DNA from 2 places in the Caldibacillus debilis DSM 16016 genome. Region 2 is predicted to be linked to the other one. Evidence: a T-box and tRNA genes for the amino acid it is inferred to sense, from the RefSeq annotation. Region 2 holds a T-box; the other holds one or more tRNA genes.
What was found. A T-box is a leader RNA that pairs with one kind of tRNA and senses whether it is charged. The one in region 2 lies ahead of A3EQ_RS0103590 (valine--tRNA ligase), so its partner is inferred to be a tRNA-Val.
Positions count from the first base shown of each region.

Region 1: it encodes a tRNA-Val, which carries the amino acid that the T-box ahead of A3EQ_RS0103590 (valine--tRNA ligase) is inferred to sense. The anticodon was not compared.

Region 1 covers NZ_KB912888.1:31,115-41,419, reverse strand. The annotation lists gene A3EQ_RS22475 (hypothetical protein) at 139-402, shown strand; gene A3EQ_RS0109100 (GNAT family N-acetyltransferase) at 552-1,016, opposite strand; gene A3EQ_RS0109095 (type 1 glutamine amidotransferase domain-containing protein) at 1,291-1,809, opposite strand; gene A3EQ_RS0109090 (Maf family protein) at 2,035-2,625, opposite strand; gene A3EQ_RS0109085 (hypothetical protein) at 2,770-3,048, opposite strand; gene A3EQ_RS20845 (DnaA N-terminal domain-containing protein) at 3,125-3,595, opposite strand; tRNA gene A3EQ_RS0109075 (tRNA-Val) at 3,852-3,924, opposite strand; gene A3EQ_RS0109065 (ABC transporter ATP-binding protein) at 4,591-6,306, opposite strand; gene A3EQ_RS0109055 (hypothetical protein) at 6,786-7,019, shown strand; gene A3EQ_RS0109050 (alpha/beta hydrolase) at 7,086-7,811, shown strand; gene A3EQ_RS0109045 (YjcG family protein) at 7,946-8,458, shown strand; gene A3EQ_RS0109040 (GNAT family N-acetyltransferase) at 8,465-8,893, shown strand; gene A3EQ_RS0109025 (YetF domain-containing protein) at 9,814-10,305, shown strand, end outside.
Region 2 covers NZ_KB912880.1:98,492-108,796, forward strand. The annotation lists gene A3EQ_RS0103550 (ABC transporter permease) at 1-64, shown strand, start outside; partial or broken gene A3EQ_RS23200 (transposase) at 302-796, opposite strand; gene A3EQ_RS0103570 (LysM peptidoglycan-binding domain-containing protein) at 1,445-2,812, shown strand; gene A3EQ_RS0103575 (phosphotransferase) at 3,017-4,087, shown strand; gene A3EQ_RS0103580 (hypothetical protein) at 4,124-4,315, opposite strand; T-box leader at 4,487-4,716, shown strand; gene A3EQ_RS0103590 (valine--tRNA ligase) at 4,755-7,397, shown strand; gene A3EQ_RS0103595 (bifunctional folylpolyglutamate synthase/dihydrofolate synthase) at 7,544-8,845, shown strand; gene A3EQ_RS0103600 (sensor domain-containing diguanylate cyclase) at 8,941-10,305, shown strand, end outside.

The sequences.
Region 1 (10,305 bases), on a different contig from region 2:
AAGCCATCGCGTCCTTGCCATGGCTCCACGAACATAGGATTCCGGCGGGGTGCCACTCCCGGATCTCCACCGCGGCGACGGCTGCCTGTTCCGTCCTCGGAAATCCTGTTTTTCAGACAATTGCCGAATTTCGATGATGTGGGTACGCGAAAGGATCTGCAGGAAGAGGATCCTTGTCATGGACTGGTGATTACATATGATTTTATGGGACGCCAAACCATTCCAAATGATCCATCCTTTTTCGCCTTGAGAAGAAATAATGATTTTCCTTTAAGTGGGATTTCTCCTGTCGTTGAAGGGGAAGCCCCAGCGCAGAAAAAGACCGTATCCAACGGACGCCAATCATTCGTCAATCATTATTCTCGGGGCAGCGAAACCAGCGAAAGAAATGATTTAACCTAGATATTCCCGGCAACCGTACGGCGATTCTGCCAGCGAAATCCATTACAGAAATTTTTCGACTTCCCCGTATTCATCTTGTCAATCATTTTGTGAAAGATTTATTCCGGATTACGGAAGACATGCCGTTTTTCCGTGGGAGAACCGAATAATCATTTGATTTCTATTTGGACAAATTCCCTGTATTTTTTAAATCCAAGTTTTTTGTAGAAATCGTTGGCGATTTTATTTTCAATCCAATAATCCAATTCGACCCAATCTATTCCTTTGTTTTTCGCAATTTCATAAATCTCTTTCATTAATCTCGAGCCATAGCCTTTTTTTCTCTTGGTTTCCGTTACGCTAATTTGATGGACATATTCGGATTTATAGGCCTTTTTAAAAGGGGTTTCCGGATCGTTTCTGATCTCGATCCAAGCGTATCCGATCGCTTCGCCGTCATCCTCGACAAGGAGAAAAATAAAACGTTCGTCATGAATAATACCTTTGAAAAATTCTTTCATTGCCTCATAGTCATATTGCTTAAAATATTTGGGATACAATTCATAATGCAAATCATGGACGGACTGATTCAGTTTTGCAATCGTCTCATAATCAGTTGTTCGGATAATTTTCATATTTTTTCCCCACTTGCCATTTCATTTATCCTGATTATATCCATATTAAGGTTTTAATGGAATCATCATTATAAAAGTCGGATGGAATACGGATGTACGCAAATACTTTATTGCATTCCGATCGCGCCGGCCTTCCCCATATTCTTGATTGATCCTATAAGGTTATTCGCTTTTTACCAAAGGTACGGTCTCATTTTTTGCCCAAAAAAATATCCCAAAAGCGCACACAGTGCGAACGCTTTTGGGACAGTTCCAAGCGAACCCAAATGATTGTTCAGTTGGCCAGAAGTTTCAAGGATTCGCGGGTAAACGCCGGGATGTCATCCGGGGTGCGGCTGGTGACGAGTTGGTTGCCGCAAACGACGACTTCTTCATCGACGAAATTCGCGCCGGCGTTTTCCAGATCGACGCGGATCGATTTGTAGCCGGTCACTTTGCGGCCCTTCAGCGTTTTTGCAGTAATCAAGAGCTGCGGACCATGGCAGATCGCAAACACCGGTTTTTTCGCATCCATAAACGCTTTGGCGAAATCGACAAAACGGTCATCGGCGCGAAGGATGTCCGGCGAGAACCCTCCCGGGATAAAGAGCGCATCGAAATCCTCGGGTTTCACTTCATCGATCGACGCATCGACGGTAACCTTCACTTCACCGTGTTTGCCCGTGACGGTCTTGCCTTTTTCTTTCTCGATGACGGTCAATTCGTGCCCGGCTTGTTTAAAGGCTTCGGCCGGTTTCGCGTACTCGGAGTCCTCGAACTCATTCGTCATAACAACGGCAATTTTTTTCGCCATACGGCTTCACTCCTCCTTACGATCGGATGATACCCGCCCAGGGCAGGTGTCTAATTAGATTGTAAAACGCGCGGCAGGAAACTTCAAAACATCTGCTTTCGCCATGCCCGGCAGTCGGCCGCATGGGTTTTCCGCAGAAACTTCGGCGGCAACTTCCGAAAAACCCTCCGATGTCCGGCCCGGCCGTGGTTCACGGGGCGGCCGCCCCGCGATCCGGACAAAGCTTTAAAGCACGCGAACACCCAGCTGCGCCAACATGTCCGCAAGCATGGCGAGCGGCAGCCCGACGACCGTGAAATAATCGCCTTCGATTTTCTCCACGATGGCCGAGCCGAGGCCTTGAATGGCATAAGCGCCCGCCTTGTCCATCGGCTCGCCGGTCCGGATGTAGCGGCGGATTTGCGCATCGCTCAACGGTTTCATCGTCACGAGCGTCCGGCTGTGGCCGGTGAGAACTTTGCCGTCGGCGCAGGCGATGCAGGAGATGCCGCTGTAAACGGCATGGGTTTTCCCTTGCAGCAGGCAGAGCATGCGAAAGGCGTCGTCCTCATCCTTCGGTTTTCCGAGAATCTCCCCGCCGTAGACAACGACAGTGTCGCCGGCCACCACGACGGCGTTCTCCCTCGGCCCGATCGCTTCATAAGCCGCGCGGGCTTTCCTCTCCGCGAGCCGCTCGACGACTTGCTCCGGCGGAAGATTACCCTGGACGCATTCATCGGCGTTGTTGACCGCAAACTCGACCGGCAGGCCGAGCTGTCGGATCAATTCCTTTCGCCGTGGAGAAGCGGACGCCAAGATCAACGTCACCCGATCCATGCGGGCTCTCCCTCCCTATCAGTTTCGATGCGGTGCCATTGCCGCCAAATGGGTTTTCCCCTTTATTTTACCCAAGGAACGGGCGGGACGGTCGTCTCAAAAAAATAAACGGCCGTGCTTCTTGCAAAAGACCGTCTTTCGTTTTCAAAGGAAATCGAGTTTTTTTGAGGCCGGTTCGTCCGGCAAAATTTCCCGCAGCGGCGTTAGCAATTTCATTATACCTCCATTTGCTTCAATCAATCCCGCCTCACAACGGCAACGATTCGTCATCAGAAAGTTTCCCCCGGTCAAAAAGAAAAAAGGGATCAGGAGCCCCGGCTTACAACGGCAACGATTCGTCATGCCCAGATCCGACGGATTGCACCATGCCGGGCGGACAAAAAATGCCAACCATTTGGTTGGTTTTATCCTTTGAATTTCCATATTTTCTTTTCCATTTGCTCCGGCATAAAGTCCACCATCGCCATGGCGCAGGGGTTCCTGATGGGCGGTAAAATATTTATCTGTCCTTAACGAATTGGATTTGAACTTCCCTTTGCAAAAATTTAGCAACAATTTCGTGAATCAGATCGCTGTAATTTGTCTCCAGCCAATCCCGGCCAAAGTCATTATTCGCGTAAATAATCAGCAGATCCTCTGTAAGCCGCGCATCCGTAATGGTGCCCGTAAACCATGTTTCGAAACTTGGCGAAGAAATTTTCTTGGCCGCTTCATAAAACAAGCTTTTGATCAATTCGCGGGCGGATTCATCGATTTGTTCAAAATTATATTTTCCCGCATAACCGATCCCTTTATTTTCACGATAATAAAGTTCCAATCCCGGATTCACTTTTTCTTCCACCCGGTTTATCCGCCGTTCAATCTCGACGACCTTATCCAAGGTCACATCCAATAAATTCCGCAAATATTTGTTTTCCCGCTTTAACGATTCCAACTCTTGCCAAATATCTTTCCATTCGGTTTCAGCCACAGCCAAACTCCTCTCCAAAATTTTTCCAATTCTCTCGGTCGATGGGCAACTGAAGTCGACCGCGACGGGATCCAAATCCGTATGAATGATTTCGATATCAATTCCTCTGTTCTCTTTTCTGAAGCACTTCATGGATCGAATACAATGCCGCTTCCGTATCGTATACAGAAACACGGTCAACGATATTCGCCGTCAAGTCAATAAAATGAAAAAACCGCGCCAAACGTTGATTTGACGCGGTTTCCTTGATGTTCGATGATTCCGACTGGGCTCGAACCAGCGACCCCCACCCTGTCAAGGTGGTGCTCTCCCAGCTGAGCTACGGAATCATTTTTGCCGGACATTTAGTACTATAAGGCATCTTGGCCTGTTTGTCAACAGGGATCAAAAAAATTTTTCCGCTAAAACGTTTCCCGAATCGGGATTCGTTGGCAGTATGCCGGAAATCCCCTTTAGGCAACCGATTCGATTCAGGTTTTTTCTTCACCCATCTCCTCAGCCTGGCGGCAGGGATTTTAACGATGAGGGGAAATCATGAAACCCAATAGGATGGACCTGCGCCTCCCTCCTCCTTTGACCAAGACCGCGCCTTCTCCTGAAAGACAAGAGGACGGATCGGCGGCCTGTCGCGGGTTCAAAACCGTGAGACAGGCGTTTCCTCCCATTCGGGGCATTTTAAAGAACGTGTAATAACTCGATTGCCGCTTTGACAGGCGGGGCAGTCCGGCTTGAAACGGCCCCCGATTCCGCAAACGGAAGGATCTCCTGTTTCCGACCTCCCTTCCCGCTCGGCCGGATCCGGCATGGCTTTGGCCCGATCCCTCATCGGATCCGGACCAAAACCGTTTTTTGACGAACCGTTAAAGCGCAGCCGATAGACGGCGGGGAGCCGCGCCCATGAACAAGCCGAGTGCCGGACGGGACCTCCCCCGATTCCCTCAACGCAAGCCATGGGGCCCCCTTTGCCGAACGCCGACCAAAGCGGCCCTCCCCGATTACTTCATCTTAAACTGCTGCTTCACCAATTTTTGATACAAGGCATGGGCCGCCAGCAGCTCTTCGTGGGTCCCTTGGCCGGTGACCCTGCCGTCTTCAATGACGATGATCGTATCCGCATCGACGACCGTGGAAAGGCGATGGGCAATAATGAAGGTCGTCCTTCCCTTCATCAAGTTTTTCAGCGCCTCCTGCACGAGGCCTTCCGATTCGCTGTCCAGGTTGGACGTGGCTTCATCCAGCAAAAGCAGCTTCGGGTCGCGCAAAAGGGCCCTCGCGATGGCGATTCTCTGCCTTTGTCCCCCGGAAAGTTTGACGCCCCTTTCCCCCACTTCCGTGTCATACCCTTGCGGCAGTTTCTCGATGAATTCGCTGGCATTGGCCAGCCGGGCCGCTTCCTTCACTTTTTCCTCGGGGACGGGTTTTTCGATGCCGTAACAAATATTTTCCCGTATCGTGCCGGAGATGATCGGGCTCTCCTGGGAGACGTAGCCGATGGCGCCGCGCCAGCTGTGAAGATCGAAGGCTTCGATGTTTTCCCCGCCGATCGTAATCATGCCTTCCGTCGGTTTGTAAAACCGTTCGATCAAGGAAAAAATGGTCGTCTTCCCGCCCCCGCTCGGCCCGACAAAAGCGACGGTTTTTCCGGGTTCGGCGGTAAAATCGACCGCCTTCAACGCCATTTTCCCCTCCTCATAGGCAAAAGACACGTTGTGGAACGCAAGCGGCTTTCCAAAGTCGATTTCTTTTTTCCCGCCGCCTACTTCCCCTTTCATTTTCAACATTTCCACGATCCGCTCCGTCGCCCCCATCGTTTTTTGGAAAGTGGTAAAGAAGGAGGCGAACTGGCTGAACGGCATGACAATTTGGAAGAGATAGATGATGATCGCGACGAGGGATCCGGGAGACATCGCGCCGGAGGCCACCCGCGCACCGCCGTAGCCGATGATGACGACGACCACCAGCATGATCAGCATCGTCATGAAAGGAGATACGACGGCTAGGATCTTCGCCTCCTTCAAACCGAAGCGGAGCAGCCGGCGGATCTCCTCTTTTCCTTCCATCTCTTCAGCCGGTTGGGCATTGTATGCCTTGACGAGGCGGATCTCATGGAGGACGCGCCCGAGATGTCCGCTGAACGCCGCCATTTCATCCTGACTTTGCATGGCGATTTTATAAATTATCTTTCCCAGCGGCAAGATGGCCAAAAGCGCCAAAGGGACGGAAAGGAACATGATGAGGGTGATCTGCCAGTCGATGATGAGCAAAATGATGACCGAACCGACAATGGAGACGATGCCCGAAAGAAAGGCAACGAAATGGTTCGTCACCAGCATTTTGACCATATTGGTGTCCTGGATGATGCGGCTCATCGTTTCTCCCGACTCGTGTTTGTCGAAGTAGGAGACCGGCAAGTCCAACACGCGGCTCCACAAGTTTTCCCGCAATCGCGCCACGATGTTTTCCCCGACGTACGTCATGGCGTAGAAGGAAAATCCGCCGGCAACGGTCTGGAAAAGAAAGGCGGACAGAAGGAAGACGATGATCGTCCAATCGATGCCGCCGTCGGACATTTGATCGATCAGATTTTTCGTCAACAGCGGGACGACCAATCCCGCCCCCGTTTCCAAAAGGCCGAGAAAGAGCGCCGCGGCGATGAGGGGTTTGGACGGATTTCCCATTTTCAACAGTTGAAAAAAATCGGCGAGTTTCATCGGATTCCTTGGCTGGTGGTTCAAGGCGATCTTCCTTTCTTATCGGCAAATTCTTTTTTCAGGGGCTGGGGGGGCCATTTCCCGGCCTCCTTTCCACGGGAAACGCGGACAAGCGGAAACGAAGGGGAACGGCGGGTGAGCGGGTAGCTTCCGTCGGATCCGATCAATCGATGGTGCTCACTTGCTGTCCGCCGGTTTCGCGTGACCGGCCGGCCCGTCGGCTCCCTTCCTCAAGCAGGCTTAAAAGGGCCTTGCGGCTCGCCTCCCCGCCCCTCCCCTTCGATCATACCTCCTTACGTAACTGGAAGTGCAAGGGTTTCATGAAAAAATCAGGGAATGGCGCTGCCCGATTTCCTGAGATCGCTAGCCTTTTCACAATCGAAAGCTGCCCTGGTGAAAGGAGGCAGAAAGGCTTCCGCGTCTTCCATTTGCAATCGAACATATGTTCGATTATACTGGAAGAAAAGGAAGGGATTCCGATGGACCTGTTTCACCGTTGCCTTAAGGAACAAATTCCCGTTGAAATCATCTATCTGTCCGAAAAGGGCGAATGGACGAAAAGGATCGTCCTTCCGCGCAAATTGGACGGCGGTGCCGTCCTTGCCTTCGATTTGTCCAAAGGGGGCATTCGCCGTTTCCGGATGGACCGGATTTTTGCCGCCCTGCCCGCCGCAAAGGCAAACAAACGGAAATTCCCAACCTTGATCGCATAAATTCAAAGCCAAATGCGGAAAGATTATGTTATTATTTTTGTATAAAACTTTCTCCAGGTGAGGCCCATGGAACGCGGTACGGTAACCGATCTGACGGTCCGTTCCGGCGCGTTGGCGGAAACGGTCCCTTTGTTCGTCTACCTTCCTCCTTTTTATTCCGAATTCAAAAAATATCCGCTGATCATCGCCCAAGACGGCCGGGATTATTTTCAATTGGGCAGGATCGCCAAGACGATGGATGAACTGATCCGGGAAAAACGGATGCAGCCCGCCATTTTTGCCGGCGTCCCCTACCGGGATGTGCATGATCGGCGCGGCAAATATCATCCATCCGGCGAAAAACACGCAGCCTATCTGTATTTTCTTGCCCATGAACTTCTCCCTGCCCTTGAACGGGAATTTCCTGTATCGCCCGCCGGATCGTCGAGGGCCTTGGCCGGCGATTCGCTGGCGGCCACCGTTTCCCTGCTGGCCGCCATGCAATATCCCCGCACCTTCGGGAATTTGTTGCTCCATTCCCCCTATGTGAACGGCGATGTGATCGAACGGACGAAAAACTTTTCCGAATGGCCGCTTTTGAGAATTTACCATGTCGTCGGCCGGCAGGAAACGGCCGTGAAGACGACCGACGGCGCAATCGCCGATTTTTTGACGCCGAACCGGATGCTGAAGGAATGGATCGAAGGAAGGCCCTCGGAATATTTTTACGAAGAATTCGCGGGAAATCACACGTGGAAATATTGGCAAAAGGATTTAAAGCGGGGGCTGAGTTTCCTTTTCCCGGCGGAATGAAAAAATTCCATAAAAGTGTTAGGTAACGGTAATAGTTTAAAAATCAATTTTTCTGTTATAATAGAAAAAACTTCGCCTAACTCCGGATCTTTTTTGCCCTTCTTCGCGAAAACCAATCCAAAAGGAGGTCTGTCATGAAAGCGGGCATTGCGATTTTTCCTTCCAAAAAGCTTCAGGATTTCGCCAATTCTTACCGCAAACGCTATGATCCGAAATACGCTTTGATTCCTCCCCATTTGACCTTAAAAGGCCCTTTCGACATCAACGAAGAAGATTTGCCCAGATATTCGGAAAAGCTGGAGGAAATTGCCCAAAAATACCGGCCGTTTCCTTTGCGAACGACGAAGATCAGCTCTTTCCACCCTTTAAATAACGTCATTTACATCAAGATCGAACCGACGCCGGTTCTCGTGAACCTGTACAATGAGATTAACGAAGACCCATTTTTCGGCAGCCCTTCGGAAAACCAGTTCGTGCCCCATATTACCATCGGGCAGGAGCTTTCCAACGGGGAACATGCCGACGTCTACAGCCAGCTGCGGCTAATCGATGTGGAATTTGAAGAAACGGTTGACCGTTTCCACCTTCTGTACCAGCTGGACGACGGCATATGGACCGTATATGAAACCTTTTTGTTGGGGAAGTGAAGAGATTTGAAGGTAATCATCGCAGAGAATGAAGAACAGCTGAACCAGGTGATGAACATCCGCAAAACCGTCTTTGTGGAGGAACAAAACGTCCCTCCGGAGCTGGAAATCGACGAATATGAAAATACTTCCACCCATTTTCTCTGTTACTCCGATGATCAAAAACCGATCGGCGCCGGCCGTTTTCGCGAAGTGGACGGCGTCGGGAAAATCGAGCGGATTTGCGTCTTGCCCGAAGCCCGAAAAATGGGGGCGGGTAAGGTAATCATGGAAACGATCATCGAGTACACCAAAAAACAAGGGTATAAAAAAGTGAAACTGAACGCCCAGACCCACGCTATCCCCTTCTATGAAAAGCTTGGATTTACGGTCGTTTCCGAGGAGTTCCTGGACGCGGGAATCCCCCATCGCACGATGGAAAAACAGTTGACTTGAGAGAAGGAAGCCGGCAAAAGGAAGGATCCTTTTGGCAGCTTCCTTTTCTATGTCCATTAAAATCTGCAGGTTGAACGGCCTCCTCTTTCCGGAGGTCCGGGGCAGGCCGGGTGCCGAAAAACCTGTCCGGCCGGAAGGGGAAATGCGGATCCTTCCGATCCGCTCCGGTGAAAGTTGGAAAGGATCCCGCAAGGGAAGGCAAAAGCAAAAGGATGTTCCGCCCGATCCGTTCGGCCAAAAGTTTGAAAAATGCCTTCAAGCAAGGCAAAAAAGATATTCCTTCCGCTCCGTTTCCCGGCTCATGCCGTTCCGGATGGCCGGAATCCGGCCTCCTTGTTCCGGAGCCGCCATACCGAGCTTCTGGAGAATTTCTGGAAAAGGCAAATCGCTGCCCGGCTCCTTTCCCCGCAATGGCCCCCATCTGCCCGGTTCCGGTCCCCCAATGGACCGCACCCGATGATCAAACCGACTTCTACATAGTAGCCGGGAATGATTCCGATCCCCGCCAATGGACCGCACCCCCCGCCCGGTTCCGATCCCAAGCATCCCCGGCCCATTCCTGTTCCGGCCGATGCCGATGGAAGTTTCCGACATCCCCTGCGCCGTAAACGGCTTCTCGCCGTATCACAGGTTTTACAGAATGCGGCACTGTATGGCTCGTCATTTATTCCCCTCCTTTCTCGGACAGACAAAGGTCTTACGGAAAGCGTCGCCCCTCCCCTCGCGGAAATCGGCCCAAACCCTTACCTCCCATATCAGCGAAAGCAGAAAGAAATCGCGGCTTGCGATTGGAAACGGGCCGGAATGTCCCCGCTATTTTCCCCCAGGAAAGCTCCCGGCAAAATTTTTTCCTCCCGTTTATTTTTTCCGGAAAAGGTGATGATAGATAGAGAGACCTTCTATTAACGAGGTGTTGTTCCGTGGATTATCTTCATATGGCCTTCGAGCTGATCATCGGGTATTCCGCCCTGCTGGCGGTGACGAAATTCCTGGGAAAATCCCAAATCACCCAAATCACCGCCTTCGACTTCATTTCCGCCCTAATATTGGGGGAATTTGTGGGAAACGCCATGTATGATCGAAACGTCACCGCGGGAAAAATCTTGTTTTCGATCTTCGTTTGGGGCCTGTTGATCTATGTCACGGAATGGCTGACGCAAAAATACCGAAGAACCCGCCCGCTGCTGGAAGGGGGACCATCCATCATCATCCATAACGGATACATCGACTATCAGGCCTTGAAAAAAAACCGGATGGATCTCGATCAGCTGAAGCACCTGCTGCGGTCCAAAGATGTCTTTTCCATCCAAGAATGCGCATTCGCCATTTTGGAAACCGACGGGACGATCAGCGTCGTGAAGAAACCGGATTACGACTACGTGACGAAAAAGGATTTGAACATCCCTTCCCCG
Region 2 (10,305 bases):
GTTTTCATTCTTAGTTAGAATACAGTGGAAACAAGCATTAAAGAAATATCAATCTGCAAATTAATAGTAAATTGAGATGATCGAGTCCATCGTTGTGTGTAAATTTTCCCTCGGTTAGAATGCCCGCTTCAAGTGGAAGATGGAACATTTCGCGTCTTTGAGAGGCTGCGACAGACGCTTTTTAGCCGATACTTATGATCTTGTTGTTTTTGTTCACGGCCTGGGATTTACGCCACTCCAGATAGCGGTCCATATCCAAATACTTTCTGCCGCCGGCCCATTTCTCGTCGATTTCCATGAGTTATGCTCCCATCAGCCGTTTGGCCGATTCCCGATTGGGAAAGATGCGATCACCCGTTCCCGACGGCGGATTTCCTCGTTCAAGCGCGCAAGGGCTGGTTGTGCGGAGACGCCTGCGGTACTTTTCCGGCAAAAGCGGGACCGCCGTCGCATCTTCAAAACCGGCTTCCAGGATTGCCATGGCTTTCGGCGCTTTCGTTTTGTATGCCTCCAGAACCTGATTCAAGCGTAGCCGCGCCGCATCCAGATCCGGTGCGTCGAAAATGGCCCGTACTCGGCTATGTATTTCATCTTACATAGCTTTCGGCGTGGCATCCAGAATATTGCGCAGGAAGTGGGTCTGACACCGCTGCCAGGTGACGCCTTGGAAGGGTTTACGGATGGTCCGCACCAACCCGCCGTGGACATCCGACACAATCCGATCGACGCCTCGGAGCCCGCGGCTTTTCAGCCAGCTAAAAAATTCACCCCAACTAGATTCGTACCGTTTCGATATCCTTTCGTTCTTCCGTCCGTTCGTAGGGCTCTGCCCTCAATTGTTCCGTTGCCTGGGCTTGTAACACTTGGTTCAGTACGGATTCCGGCAGCTTGGCTACTCCCGCATCCTGGGTGTTACCGAGAAAAGTTGATGCAAAAGTTGCGAATCTACGGTAATCTGATTTTGAGCCATTTCACCCCCCCTCTCTTTGGAATGTTTTCTCGACGACTACATTCAACCGAGGGGATTTGAAAATGGCTCATTTTTTTTAGATTCCTTTTTACACAATTTTACGGACTTAACTTCCTAACGTACGACTCTTGTTTATATTAGAATAAGGACTTGTTCTTGTAATTTTTCCAAAGAACGGTCGTAAGTATTTCTTTTCTTCCTGAAATACTTCGACCGGTCTTTTTTTGGTCGTGTTGCGGATTTTATAATTAGCGGTTCGATTTAACCAGTCCCTGAAAGAATGGAAGAAGCCGCGGGCCGGGAAATTTTGTTCGAACGTCCCGTTCCCTCAGGGATCCGCCGGGCCGATGGGAGGCGTTTCTCCTGTCCCGCGGGTATTTCCTGTCTTGAACATAATTCCCCTCTTTTTTTCATAAAGTATATTGATCATGGCCGTCACGATCATCGAATGTTTGAAAGGGAGGGGGATTGCGGATGGCTGAGGAAAGGCCGTCGGCATTGAGATTTTCTTTGGCAGATGTGGTACGCTTCCGCAAAGGAGAAGAGATCGAGGAATTGATCAGCTTATCTTTGGAACCGGAAATCCTCGTCCAGGAAAGGGACCATTACTATTCCATCCGGGGATCCCTGAACATGTTCGGGGAATACAGGGTCGCACCGGGCGAGGAGGAAGACGGGGAAGAAGATTTCTTCAACTTTTCCGGGCTGCGGTATGTGGATGTCATCGAAACGAGGGAGGAGGGGATTAACGAGTTCCGCCACGATTTCCCCGTGGACATCTCCGTTCCGAAGTACCGGGTGAGGAATATTGAGGAATTGAATTTGGATATCGATTCCTTCGACTATGAAATCCCCGGAAAAGGGGAATTAAGGCTGAGGGCGGAAATTTTGATCTCCGGCATCTACGATGAGGACGAACGGGAGGAAGAAGGGGAAGCGGAAGAAACGGAAAGGCCCGGGGAAGAGGGCTTGGAAGCGGAATTCGGATTGTTGAAAGAACTGAACGGCGATCAAAAGGAAGACGATGATTACAACTTTTTCGTGGAAGCGAGGAAATCCGCCCGCCTGGATGAAGGGGAAGGGAAAGGTCCGGAGGAGGAATTTGTCTCGATCCAGATTTTTTCCAACGAAGAGGCGGATGACGAAACGAAGAAAGAGGTTCCGTTCGATGGAGAGGAGATTTCCGCCCCGGGCGGGGAGCCCGCATCTTCACGGAAAGAGGGAGAGATTTTCGCCGCATCCGAAGCCACAGCCGTGAAGGCGGGAACGGAATCTTCCCCGGCGGAGAAGGAACGGCCTGCCCTTTCCGGCCTTAGGGGAGAAAATCCGCCGGCGGACGGTGCAAAGGAAGATGCCGGGCATCCATCCGGACCTCCGGAATGGGGGGAGGAGCGCGGGAAAGGGGAAAGGACAGCCGCTTTTTTTGAGGAGCCTGAGGTAAAAGGAAAAGCATCGGAAGGGACGGAGGCAAGGCCGGGAGAAGGAAACGATTTGCCGGAGCAGCCGGATGGCGGACCGGACCGTTTGCCGGAAGCGGAGGAACAAAACGGACCGGACACGCAGCCCCGGGAGATCCATTACCAGGCGAACGAGGAACCGGTCCAGGAAAAGAGCGTCATTTCGCTGGCGGATATTTTCGCCCATAAGGATGCGGAGACGAAACTGACGAGATGGAAAGTGTATTTCGTTCAAGAGGAGGATACGCTGCAGGACATCGCCGAGAAATACGAAACGAACGTGTCCCAATTGCTGCGGGCCAATGGCCTCGAATCGGATCATGAGGTTTACCCGGGGCAAGTGCTTTACATTCCCGAAACGAAGGGACATTTGACCAATTCGTGAGGCTGCTCCGAAGAGCCTTGACCGGAAGGCTTTCAGGCAGCCCTTTTTTTCGCCCGTTTTTGGCAAACGGCTGGAGCAAAGGATTGCGGCCATCGGGCTGATCGCTGCGGCACGGCTTCCAAAGCCGCCGCAAGCTGGCAAGAAACCGCGGCTCCGGAAAGACCGGTCAGGCGCCTTAGGTCCTCCCATCGGGAAAGTTTACACTTGAAAAAAGGGCTAATCTGGAAATGGGCAGGCGAAAGCGAGATGGATGCGGAGAACAGGCAAAGGATACGGACCGTTTTGCGGGAATACGGGTTGGAGGCGGAACGGATCGAAGCCTTTGGAAAAATGCATAAAGTGTACGGGAAAAGGGGAATTTTCGGGCTGAAGGAGACGACGGAGCAAAAGGGGAGGAACATGCTCCGCTCCCTGACGGTCCTTTATGACAAGGGCTTTTTCCACGTCGTCCCTGTCTGTTTGACAAGAAGGGGGTATCCTGGGGTCCGTTTTCCGGGGAAATTTTTTTATTTGCTGCCCTGGATGGAGGGAAAAAGCGGCGGACAACAGGGGAAGACCGGGGACAGGATGTTCCGGGAACTGGGGAAAATGCATTACTTTACCGCCCGGGAGATCCCACTCGACAAAAGGCGGGCGGAGAATGATTACTTGCGGGCCAAGGAGCGGATCGAAAGGGAAAAGGAAGAATTGGAGAGATTCATGGATCTTTGCGAACAAAAAACCTATTTGTCCCCTTTCGAGTGGATCTTTACGGATTATTTTTTCGAGATTTGGCAGGCCTATGAATTTGCCGGCGCAAAGCTGGAGCGATGGTTCACGGAAACCGTGAGCCGCGGAAGCCTGCGCAGCGTCCTCATCCACGGGCGTCTGTCCTTGGATCACTTCATCTTTGACGAACGGGGAACCGGCCGTTTTATCAACCTGGAACACAGCCGGCGGGCCTCCCCCGTTTTTGATCTACTGCCGTTTTTTCGGGAGATTTTGCAGACTCGGGACGGTGAAGCGTTCCATTGGATGAATCACTATTGGAAATATTTCCCATGGCGGGAGGAGGAGCAATTCCTGCTCCAAGCCGGACTGGCATGTCCGCATCCGTTGATGAAGCTTGTCAAAGCCTATTCCCTTCCGGAGAAAAAAATGGGGGAATATGATGCCGCCAAAGGGATGATGCAGGAAATCCGGCGGCTGCTCCATATCAAAGGGTTCGTTTTGGAATTGGAAAAAGGGCTGCCGGCCGGCGGAACGGATGCCGGAGATCAAGGGGACCCGGAATGAAAGGCGGCCGGTGATCCTGAAAGACTTGCCGCCCCGTCAGAAGAATTCGAAATGAAAGGCGATCGCGATGAGAAGAAAGAGCAGAAGCAAAATGACATCGAAGGTGGTGGGCAAAAAAACCGTCCGGATCGCCTGGAAAATGCAAAAGGGAATGATCAATTGACGGGCGATCTCCCTCGCCGTCCGCAGCCGGGGAGGCAAAGTGTAAGGGTTAAATCTTCTGCGCAAAGCCGGAAAACCTCCTTTACGGAAACGGGATTACTATTATTTTTATGTCCCCGCCGGCAAAATAGTGATTGAAAGGTATTTTTCCCGGGAAATCGGAAATAATGATTGACGAAAAAGATTGGTATCGAATAAAATATAAGATAAAACCTGACCCTTTTAAACATGACAAAGCCATATGCGTTGAACGGGAGGAGTACAATCCCCACTGCATTCAAGAGAGGGAATCGGCTGGTGGAAGATTCCTATGCAGCGGATTGGAAGGTCGCCCGGGAGCAGCTTTTGCGAAAGACGTCGCCGTCGATTAGCAAAAGCCGGCGGATGCCGTTAACCGAAGGAGTGCCGGATGCAGCCGTCTGCATCCGTGAAAAAAGGTGGTACCGCGAATCCCATTCGTCCTTTTGACGTTTGGGATTTTTTATTTTGGAAAGGAGGAGATCGCATGGAAGAGCTCGAGATCAAAATGCCGACCAAATATGATCCGAAAACGGTGGAACAGGGCCGTTACGAATGGTGGCTCCGCGGAAAATATTTCGAGGCGAAAGGAGAACCGGACAAAAAACCGTTTACGGTCGTCATTCCTCCGCCGAACGTCACCGGAAAATTGCATCTCGGCCACGCCTGGGATGCGACCCTTCAGGACATCATCGTCCGGATGAAGCGGATGCAGGGGTATGACGTTTTGTGGCTCCCCGGCATGGACCATGCGGGCATCGCCACCCAGGCCAAGGTGGAGGAAAAGCTGCGGAAGGAAGGAAAGACGAGATACGATCTGGGCCGGGAAAAATTTGTCGAAGAAACGTGGCGCTGGAAAGAGGAATATGCCGGCCACATCCGGAAACAATGGGAAAAACTCGGCCTTTCCCTCGATTACACGAGGGAGCGTTTCACCTTGGATGAAGGGCTCTCCAGGGCCGTCCGCGAAGTGTTCGTCTCCCTATACCGGAAGGGCCTGATCTACCGGGGGGAATATATCATTAACTGGGATCCGGAGACAAGGACGGCTTTATCCGACATTGAAGTGATTTACAAGGAAGTGGAAGGCGCCCTCTACCACATCAAATATCCGTTAAAGGACGGAAGCGGCCATATCGAAGTGGCCACGACGAGGCCGGAAACGATGCTGGGGGATACCGCCGTCGCCGTCCATCCGGAGGATGACAGGTACAAGGACCTGATCGGCAAAACGGTCGTCTTGCCCTTCGTTGGCCGGGAGATTCCGATCATCGCCGATGAATACGTAGACAAGGAATTCGGAACCGGAGCGGTCAAAATTACCCCCGCCCATGACCCCAACGACTTCGAGGTCGGAAACCGGCACGGGCTCCCGCGGATCCTGGTCATGAATCCGGATGGGACGATGAATGAAAATGCCGGCAAATACCAGGGATTGGACCGTTTCGAATGCCGGAAGCGGATCGTCGAAGATCTTCGGGAGCTCGGGCTGCTGGAAAAAGTCGAAAAGCATGTCCATTCCGTCGGCCATTCGGAAAGAAGCGGCGCCGTCGTCGAACCGTATCTGTCCACCCAATGGTTCGTCAAGATGGAACCGCTGGCCAGGGCAGCCATCGAACTGCAAAAGGGCGAAGGAAAAGTCCGTTTTGTGCCCGAACGTTTCGAAAAGACCTATTTGCACTGGCTGGAAAATATCCGGGATTGGTGCATTTCCCGCCAGCTTTGGTGGGGACACCGGATTCCCGCCTGGTATCATAAAGAGACCGGCGAGATTTACGTGGACACCGAACCGCCGAAGGACATCGAAAATTGGGAGCAGGATCCCGATGTTTTGGACACTTGGTTCAGCTCGGCGTTATGGCCCTTTTCGACGATGGGATGGCCGGACACGGAAAACCCCGATTACAAGCGGTATTATCCGACGGACGTCCTGGTGACGGGCTATGACATCATTTTCTTCTGGGTGTCGCGAATGATTTTCCAAGCCCTGGAATTTACTGGTACGAAACCGTTCAAGGATGTATTGATCCACGGCCTCGTCCGCGACAGCCAGGGAAGAAAAATGAGCAAATCCCTCGGAAACGGCGTCGATCCGATGGAGGTCATCGACAAATACGGGGCCGACTCCCTGCGCTATTTCCTGGCAACCGGTTCTTCCCCGGGGCTGGATTTGCGCTTCAGCACGGAAAAGGTGGAAGGGGTCTGGAATTTCGCCAACAAAATTTGGAACGCGTCCCGCTTCGCCTTGATGAACTTGAACGGCATGACCTATGATGAAATCGATTTGGGCGGGGAGAAATCCGTCGCCGACCGATGGATCTTGGCGAGATTGAACGAGACGATCGAAACGGTCACGAAGCTTGCGGAAAAATACGAATTCGGCGAAGCCGGGCGGACGTTGTACAACTTTATCTGGGATGATCTTTGCGATTGGTACATCGAGATGGCCAAGCTCCCGCTCTACGGCGATGACGAAGGGGCGAAAAGGACGACGAGGTCCGTTCTCGCCTGCGTTTTCGATCAAACCTTGCGTTTGTTGCACCCGTTCATGCCGTTTATTACCGAGGAAATATGGCAGCATCTGCCCCATCAGGGAGAGACGATCACTTTAAGCAAATGGCCCGAGGTCCGCAAAGAATGGGATGATCCGAAGGCGGTCAAGCAGATGAAAATCCTGATGGAAATCATCCGTTCGGTAAGAAACATCCGCGCGGAAATGAACACGCCGATGGGCAAGAAAATCGATGTCCTGATCAAAGCAACGGACGATGAAACGCTGGAAACGTTAAAGGAAAACGAAAAATATCTCCGGCGCTTTCTAAATCCGAAGACCCTCGTGATGGCCAAGGACCTGGCGGCGCCGGAAAAATCGATGAGCGCCGTCGTCACCGGCGGGGAAATCTTCCTGCCCCTTGAGGGGCTCATCGACATCGAAGAGGAGATCGCCCGGCTGGAAAAAGAGCTGGCAAAATGGGATGCGGAAGTCTTGCGGGTGCAAAAGAAACTGGCCAATGAAAATTTCCTGAAAAAAGCGCCGGCCCAAGTGGTCGCCGCCGAAAGGGAGAAGGAGAAGGAATATTTGGAAAAAAGGTCTCTTGTGGAGCAGCGGCTGAAAGAGTTAAAATCTTGATGGACGGATTTTCCAGGACGGATCTACTTCGTTAGATTCGTCCTCTTTTTGAACAAGAAGCGGGAAAACGGGATTTCACCGATCGGATCTTTCCCGGTCGTCGACAGATATTTGAACCGGGATCGAAAAAACGGGGGGAAAGCGGCATGTTTGAAACACCGGAAGAAGTCATCGGATGGTTGGACAACCGTTTGAAATTCGGCATAAAACCCGGGCTGGAACGGATGGAGCGTCTCATGGCCGCGCTGGGCCATCCCGAAAGATATATCCGTGCGGTCCATGTCGGGGGGACGAACGGAAAGGGGTCAACCGTCGCCTTTTTACGGGCGATTGTTGAAGAAGCGGGTCTGGAGGCGGGCACCTTCACCTCCCCCCATATGGATCATCCTTGCGAACGGATCGCCGTAAACGGCAGGCCCATCGGCGGAAAGGATCTGATCGCCTGCGCCGAAGCGGTCCTTCCCGCCGTCGAAAGGTTGGACCGCGAGGGCAATCCGCCGACGGAATTTGAGATCTTGACGGCGATGGCCTTGCATTATTTCGCCTTCGTTCATCCCGTCGACGTCGCCATTTTTGAAGTCGGGCTCGGCGGCCGGCTCGATTCGACGAACGTCCTCCATCCCCTTGTCTCGGTCATTACCAACGTCGGCCACGATCATATGAACATTTTGGGTTCCACGTTAAAAGAGATCGCCGCGGAAAAGGCGGGGATCATCAAAAACGGGGTGCCCCTGGTCACCGCGGCGCGAGGGGAAGCGTTGGAAACGGTTGCCGGAACGGCCAAAGAGAAGCGCGCTGCGGTCTACCGGCTGGGAAAACAATTTCAATATACGGATCTCGGCCCCGCGGAAAACGGGGAAAGATTTTCGCTGCAGCTGGTCTTTAAGACCTTTCCGGATCTGGAGATCGGCATGTTCGGGCGCCATCAGCTGGAAAATGCTTCCCTCGCCGCGATGGCCGCTTACCTGTTGCAGACCTACTATTCCTTTTTCATCGAAGACGAGCATATTGCCGAAGGTTTGAAGAAAGCGGAATGGAAAGGGAGATTCCAGATCGTCTCCCGGCGCCCCCTGGTGATATTGGACGGGGCCCACAATCCCGAAGGGACAGCGAGTCTGTCAGAAACATTCCAACGGCATTTTCCGGACAAAAAAGCGACCGTCCTCTTTTCCGCTTTAAAAGACAAACCGCTGGCGGAAATGATCGCCATCCTCGATCAATTGGGCGGAAAACTCGTCTTTACCGAATTTTCCCATCCCCGCGGGGAAAGGGCGGAACGGCTGCTTTCCCTTTCCCGCGCCGCCGATAAGCGGGCCGTGAAGGATTGGAAGGGGGAATTGGCGCGGCTGATCGGGGGCTTGACCGGGGAGGAGGCCCTGATCGTGACCGGCTCCTTGTATTTTATCGCGGCCGTCCATCCTGTTGTGCAAAAAATATTAAAATTGTAAAAATAAAATGACAAAAAATCCGGTTTTTGATAAAATATGTTTAATATGAAAGCTGAAAAAATGAGGGATTTGCCAAGTCATGGGAGGGGAGCAATATGGTGATCGGCCGGAAAAAGAAATGGATCATTTGGTTGGCGTGGGCGGTTGTTGTTCCTGCCAGTTTCCTTTACGCCTCCCAGGTTTCTCCCCTGCCATCGAGTTTCAACGCCGGGGACTTTATTATTTTAGTCCTGCTTATGATCCCCGCCGCCTTATTGCCGGTCATTATCAACCAGACGCCGATCTCCTTTACCCAATGGATCGTCCTCGTGGTATTTTTGCAATTCGGCCTGCTGGCGGAAATGATTTTGACCCAGTTCTCCATCCTCATTACCATGATCCGCCTTCGCTTGTCGAGGGACCAATATTTTCGTTTTCCCTTAAATTCCGCCATGTTTTCCGCCGTATCGGTTTTAAGCGGGACGGTCTACTATCTTTTGGGCGGAACCCACAATCCGGGGGCTTCCGTCGACGTTTCATTCTTTTTGCTGGCGTTTGTCTATGTCTTCGCCTATTATCTTTTGAACCAGCTGTTTTTCAATTTCATCCATTCATTTATTTATTCGGTCAAAATTTCATTTTTTTCAAAGGATTTGGTTTGGGAGACCCTTTCCTTGTTCGTCGCCTATCCGATCGGCGTGATCTTATACATTTTGTACAATTCGGCCGGAAACATCAGCGTGCTCCTGGTGGGCATTCCCGTCATCCTGATGCTGCTCGTTTTGCATAACTACAACCGGGCGAGCATCATGAACGAATATTTGCAGAAGGCCGTGGAACTGGGACACCGGCTGACGGAAAAATTAAAATTCGATGAGGTGCTCGAGATTTTCGTTAAAAACGTGCTGAAAATGTTTCCCGCCAATTACTTGTACATTCTGGAAGTCGTGGACGATGAACGGCTGGAATATATCCGCTGCTATGAAAAAGGGGAATTTGCTGAGGTGAAGCCGCCGCCGCTGAAAAAGAACGAAGGGATCGGCGGCCTCGTCTGGTCGGCGAAAAGAGGGATGCTGTTCCATGAAAGAAGGGAATGGCAGCAGATGGAGAAGGAAGGGTTTCCCGATGACCTGGAAAGCCTTCTCGCCGTTCCCATGATGAAAAACAATCGCGTCACCGGCGTGATCCTTTTGGGATCGAAGAGGAAAAGGGTATATGACAAGTTTCAACTGGCCATTTTCGACATCCTCTGCTCCTATTTGGCCATCTCGCTGGATAACGCCAAACATTACGAGAAGACAAAGGATGAAAGCATCAGATGCCCGTTGACGAAACTGTACAACGCCCGCTATTTTCACGACAAGCTGGAGGAAATTTTCGAAAAGTTAAGAAACGGGGAGATGCCATCCGTTTCCCTTTTATTGATCGATATCGACCATTTTAAAATGGTCAATGATACTTACGGGCATCAAAGCGGAAAT